2 linked regions of the Acidicapsa ligni genome follow. The protein of the gene in region 2 binds, or shares a complex with, the protein of the main gene of each other region. Links are inferred from orthologs where the notes say so. Each region holds a gene or a part of one and is shown on either strand. Other genes may lie near its edges.

What was found.
Region 1: the proteins of accB (region 2) and accD are in contact, whole or in part, in a solved structure (PDB 8UXZ), measured with the Escherichia coli proteins. The link is inferred for Acidicapsa ligni from one-to-one orthologs.

What each region holds. Positions count from the first base shown.
Region 1 is NZ_JAGSYG010000001.1:438,281-441,471, reverse strand. Bases 125-2,991 are described here. They hold accD (acetyl-CoA carboxylase, carboxyltransferase subunit beta), read right to left. Parts: upstream 2,076-2,991; coding sequence 1,173-2,075; downstream 125-1,172. Other genes in these bases: OHL19_RS01735 (S1 family peptidase), read right to left, coding at 2,203-2,991; OHL19_RS01745 (FG-GAP repeat domain-containing protein), read right to left, coding at 125-812. In the rest of the region: more of OHL19_RS01745, read right to left, coding at 1-124; more of OHL19_RS01735, read right to left, coding at 2,992-3,191.
Region 2 is NZ_JAGSYG010000007.1:79,253-82,276, forward strand. What follows is about bases 43-2,742. They hold accB (acetyl-CoA carboxylase biotin carboxyl carrier protein), read right to left. Parts: upstream 1,807-2,742; coding sequence 1,279-1,806; downstream 43-1,278. Other genes in these bases: accC (acetyl-CoA carboxylase biotin carboxylase subunit), read right to left, coding at 43-1,271; OHL19_RS20015 (DUF1330 domain-containing protein), read right to left, coding at 1,871-2,167; OHL19_RS20020 (M24 family metallopeptidase), read right to left, coding at 2,188-2,742. In the rest of the region: more of accC, read right to left, coding at 1-42; more of OHL19_RS20020, read right to left, coding at 2,743-3,024. UniProt on the Escherichia coli protein: This protein is a component of the acetyl coenzyme A carboxylase complex; first, biotin carboxylase catalyzes the carboxylation of the carrier protein and then the transcarboxylase transfers the carboxyl group to form malonyl-CoA.

The sequences.
Region 1 (3,191 bases), on a different replicon or contig from region 2:
CCATTGCCCTGGCCGAGCAAAATGCTCATGGAGTTACTACCGGCATTTGTGGTAACAACGTCGAGTTTGCCGTCATGGTCGAAGTCACCAAGAGCTATACCGCCGGGGCCTTTGCCGACTGAGAAGTGTCCTGCGCTGGTAAAGATATCCGAACGTGAAACCGGCCGTTGTTGCTGCTGGTCTTGCTGTTTGCGGGCTTCTCCCTGTGGGGCATTGCAGCTATGAATAACGGAGGCAATGGCCGGATCGTGCAGGTTGATGCGCACTGCGGCGTTGCCGCCGTTGGTACCGAAGCCGACCAGGAGTGTACCGGAAGACTTCGCGAGCTTGATCGGCACACTGAAACCGACGTTATGGTTATCCACGTAAGGGACGGTCATGCCCTGGACTGGATCCTGATCGAAGCTATAGCGGAGGGGAACCTTGCTGAAGCCTGCGGTATTGGTTTCAATTCCGGGCTGATCCGGGCCACCGAATGGATCGGCAATATCGGGCGTCTTGTTGTGGGTAGGGCCTACAGAGAGACGACCAACAGAGACTCCTGAAAGAGTGATTGTGAAGCCAATAACGGTTTCTACCGACCCCAGAAACATACCCAGAAGACCCAAATTTGAATCCTGCGTACAAACGAGACTGACTTTGACCCGTCCGGCACCACCCGCCAGACTATTGAAAGAAGAATCCGCTCCTGGGGCTCCATTGAAGGGATCGGGAGTAGTGTGAAACCCGGAGACAGAAGTGACTTGCTGGGCAACAGCGGTTGAAGCGAATTGGAGATTTGCGATGATCGCTGCAACACAGATCCGCCGCAAGCAGAGATGCCAGGATATCGGAATAACCACTATGATCCTCTCAATTCAATAAATCGACAGCGATCTGCCGAACAAGACGGGGATTGTTACATATGATACCGGCGATAAATGACGCTTCAATGAAGAAGCGGCTGAGATATCTGTAGTGGAAGATTACTAAAGGGTATTCACCGAAGGCGCTTCAAAGGTGGTCATAGCCTTACGGGAATCAGGCGTGAATATATTCCCTGCGATAGCGAAACGGGGCGAGTGCGAAGTAAGGTGAACGCTTCCCAAGCCTTATCTACCCGGGACGACCAAGTCCACAAGTAGCGTGGGATTTGTTTGACTTGCCTGGAATGGCAATCATTTCGATAAGGCTTATTTGGTGGTCATGAAGTCGAGGGCGCGGATCAGGTAGGGTTTCAGTTCGCCACGGGGGACTACGGCGTCGAGGAAGCCGTGTTCGAGCAGGAATTCGCTGCGCTGGAAGCCTTCGGGGAGTTTCTGGCGGATGGTTTGCTCGATGACTCTTGGGCCTGCGAAGCCGATCAGAGCGCCGGGCTCTGCGATGTTCAGATCGCCGAGCATGGCGAAGCTTGCCGTGATGCCGCCGGTGGTGGGGTCGGTCAGGAGGCAGATGTAGGGGATGGCTGCTTCATCGAGCTGGGCGAGGCCGGTGGCGATCTTGGCGAGCTGCATCAGGCTTACAACGCCCTCCATCATGCGCGCGCCGCCGCTGGCGCTGACGATGATGAGTGGATGACGGGTGGCGAGGGAGCGGTCGATGGCTCGGGCGATGGTTTCGCCGACGACTGCGCCCATGCTGCCGCCAATGAAGGTGTACTCCATTGCGCTGAGGACTACGTCGTGGGGGCCGAGTTTGCCGAGTGCAGTGAGGATGGCGTCGTCAAGGCCGGTTTGTTTCTGGGCGGCAGCGAGACGCTGTTTGTAGGGCTTGATGTCGGTGAAGTTGAGTGGATCGGTGGAGCGCAGGCCGCCGTCGACGAGGGTGTAGCCGGGGTCGAGGAGGAGCTCAATGCGCTGACGGGCGCCGATCTTGAAGTGATAGCCGCACTTGGGGCAGACGTTGGTGTTGGCCTCGAGCTCGGCCTTGAAGAGGATGGTGCGGCAACTGGGGCACTTGATCCAGAGGCCCTCGGTTTTGACGCGGGTGGGCTCACCGTCGTCGGAGACTGGGGCAAATGTGGATTCCGCGCCGAAGTCGGAATTGGGATCGCCGTTGGGCTCGATATTCGCGTCTGCTCGTTTGAACCAGGACATAACGACTCATTGTAAATGGAGCGGTTGATGGCTGGCATTGAAGCGGCTGTCTTTTGCGTTTGGGAAACGTTGGGCTGAGTGCAAGGGTGCAGCGCAAGGATTCAGTTCCGGAGGTCTGTTCAGGAGTTCAGTGGTGCGGTACGAGTGGTTTGAGGGAAATGGTGATGGCGTCGAGTTTGAGGGGCTGGCCGAAGTTTGGGTTGCGCATGGAGGACTGCCAGTAGGTATTGTTGGAGTCTTTTAACATGCCCTGGGCGCTGCTGCCGGTGAGCGAGAGTATGCCGAGCGTCATATCGGAATCTCCCTGGCGATCTGTCTCCGCGAAACGAACGAGCAGCGTGGGCTGGCCGCGGACGCCGTACTTTGAGGGGGCTGGGCAGGAGGTAATGTGCATGAAGATTTTGGCGGTAGGCCAGGTGGGCGGGAATGAGAGAACGTCTTCGAAGCAATCGGCTGCTCGGCCTTCGATGGAGTAGTGGTGGAGATGCGGGAGAGCGCCGAGGGTGGTTTCGCAGCCGTCATCACAGGGGCTTGAGGCTTGATCGCCCTTCTGGTTACTTCGCGGTCTTGTGGGATTGCCTGGAGTAATCACTGGAGGCGGTATGACTACGGCTCCTGCTTTGGGAACCTTGTATTCCAAGGCTTCGAGTACTTGCAGGGCTGAGTCGATTTTGTCGGCGACGGCATAGCTTCCTTCGCCATTCAGGGCGGTGTGCATGCCGATGATTTCCTGGTAGTCGTCGAATATGGGTCCGCCAGAGAATCCTTCGCCTACGGAGACGTTGGAGTACTCAAACTTTTGGGGATCGCCGTCGTGATTGAGGCGAGTGATGTTGTTGGGGACGATGACCCAGTCGCCGTTCACGCTGTAGATGTGCTGGGTGGGCAGGAGGGTGTTGTTTGCGGCGAAGTTGAAGGTGGGGATATCCTCTGGGATCTTGAATGTGGGCGAGGCGTCTACTTCGAGAACGGCGAGATCGAGCGCTGTGCTGTGTTTGGGCAGCTTGCGGGCGGGAATGGGTTTGGTCTGGTCGGAGTAGAAGAGGACGGAGACGGATTTAGCATCCTGCACGACGTGGAGTGCGGTGAGGATGAAGATGGATTGGGGTGAAGACG
Region 2 (3,024 bases):
TCTCGATGCAGTGGAATCGAAGTATCAATTCCCTCCACCACAAACATTCCCAGCGCTCGTTCCATCTTCTGCATTGCCTCTTCGCGATCCTTGCCATGCACAATCAGCTTGGCAATCAGCGAGTCGTAGTATGGAGGCACAACGCCCTCAGCATACTGCGCTGTATCCACGCGAACACCATTTCCGCCCGGCAGATTGAAGACTGTAATCTTCCCCGCGGATGGCGTGAACTTGATCGGATGCTCCGCATTGATACGGCACTCAATCGCATGGCCGCGCATTTCGATCTTCGCAGGCAAGATCTCATCCAACCGCTCACCTGCGGCAATCCGTAACTGAGCCTTCACCAGATCAACGCCCGTGATCGCTTCCGTCACCGGATGTTCCACCTGGATACGCGTATTCATCTCGATGAAGTAGATCGAGCCATCCTCGTCCATCAGAAACTCGATCGTACCTGCGTTCTGATAGCCGATATCTTTCAAGCAACGCTTCAAGGTCGCCGTCAGCTCCGCGCGAATCTTCGGAGTTATCTGTAAACTCGGCGCTTCTTCAATCAGCTTCTGATGCCGCCGTTGAATCGAGCACTCGCGCTCAAATAACACTTCGACATTGCCATGCTCATCCGCCAATATCTGGAACTCGATATGCCGCGGCGTCTCGATGAACTTCTCCATGTACATCTCGCCGTTGCCAAATGCATTGGCAGCCTCGCTTGACGCAGCATGATAAAGATTGGGCAACTCCTCAGCCGAACGAACGATACGCATACCGCGTCCACCGCCGCCTGCCTTGGCCTTTAGAATAACGGGATAACCTACCTTCGCCGCCCATGCAAGAGCATCATCCGCATCGGCAACAACACCGTCTGAACCCGGCAAAATCGGCACCCTGGCGGCCTTCATCGCCTGACGTGCTTTTTCCTTCTCGCCCATCAATCGCGTAACTTCCGGCGGAGGTCCGATGAACTTGATATTTGAAGCTCGGCAAACTTCGGCAAAGTTTGCATTTTCGCTCAGCAGACCGTACCCAGGATGAATTGCATCCACATTGGCAATTTCGGCCGCAGAGATCACCGCAGGCACATTGAGATAGCTGTCGCCAGGCCTGGGCGGGCCAATGCAGATAGCTTCATCGGCAAAACGTACGTGCAACGAATTACGATCTGCCTCGCTGTAAACAGCAACGGTACGAATGCCCATCTCTTTGCAGGCACTGATCACGCGCAGCGCAATTTCGCCACGATTAGCAATTAGAACTTTACGAAGCATGGGCAACTTACGATATCCGAATAGCAAAAAGTGGTTGGCCGTACTCAACCGGCTGGCCGTTATTAACAAGACGCTTCACTATCTCACCTGTCGCGTCGCATTCAATCTCGTTCATCAGTTTCATCGCTTCTACAATGCAGATCACCTGGCCCTTTTCGACCCTGTCTCCATTGGAAACAAACGCCGACGAACCTGGCGACGGCGACTCGTAAAAAGTCCCAACGATGGGAGACTTCAAGATGTGCAGATTCTCTTCTTCAGCAGCAGGAGTCGCGGGCGAAGCAGCCGCATGGACATGCCCCACAGAGTCAACCGGCGCAGCGTAACTCACGCCTGCAGGAGCAGCCTGCGAGCCCAGCAAGCGCGCCAACGTCGCCATATCCACACCCTGCGCCGGCACAACAGGAGCTACAACCGCCGAAGCGAATTTCAATCTCACCTTGAAATCGCCACGATCCAGGTCAAACTCGGCGATCTCGTTTTCCTTCAGAAAAGCGATGAGCTCTTTCAGCTCTTCAATTTCGTCTTGTTTCATACTTGGCTCTTGCTCTCCAGATCTTTACTGCTTCAGCAAAAATTGCGCCTGACTTAAACGGCTATCATTTAGCCGGACTGCCCTCAGTGAGAATAAAACGGTAGTCCCCACCCTGAAAACGAGATTCACACGCGGCCTGATAAACCGGGCTGTGATACCAGGTCTTCGCCTCTTCGTAGCTGGCGAACTCAAGGATGATGATATCTTCTGTCGCAGCCCCCTCCAGAACCTCGTGCCGCCCGTGAATGGCGCGCACCGTAACTGGAAACTCCTCAAACGTTGGAGCGGAGAGCTTCTTGTATTCTTCCAGCTTAGCTGTGTCCCGCGTCTTTTCGCGCGTGATTACGATATAAGCAGACATTCCGTTCTCCTTGAAATTCCCTACAGTTCGATCAGCGCCTTTGGAGACGGTGTCAGCACCTGCCCGCCCGTCCTCGTCACCGCTACCATATCCTCAATACGAACGCCAAACTCACCTGCAAAATACGCACCAGGCTCAATCGTAATTACCATGCCCGATGCCAGCTTTGTCTTCTGCCCCGCACCAATCCTCGGGGCCTCATGAATCTCAATTCCCACACCATGCCCGGTCGAGTGGCTGAATGCTTCCGCCATCCCTGCACCACGCAAAATACTTCGCGCCGCCTCATCCACCGCGCCGCATTCCGCGCCCGCAATCACTGCCGCGACACCCGCCTCCTGCGCAGCCAGCACCGCCCCGTAAACCTCTCGTTCGCGGGCACTTGGCTTGCCTAGACAGACCGTACGGGTCATATCTGAGCAGTAACCTTTGAGGATAACACCGAAGTCGAGTGTAAGAAACCCACGCCGAGGCAGTCGCGCCGAGGTTGCCCGGCCATGCGGCAATGCCGAACGCGCCCCCGAGGCCACGATACTCTCGAACGACATTGCCTCCGCACCACGCACCCGTGCCTGGTACTCCAACTCGGCTGCCACAGTAGCCTCAGTCAGCCCCGGTTGAATGAACCCAAGCATGTGGTCAAACAGACTACAACCAAGCGCCGCAGCTTCAGCCATAATCGCCAGTTCATCTTCATCCTTGAGCCAGCGCAGAGCCTCCACCAGAGGACTCTCCAGTGGCACCAGCAGCTTCCGCCTGAGCTTTCCAGGCAGCGCAGCTTTCAGCCGCTCCAATTCCGCCACCGAAGTATGATTTGAATCGAACCCGACAACTCCCGTTTCGCCCGCAGCCTCAGT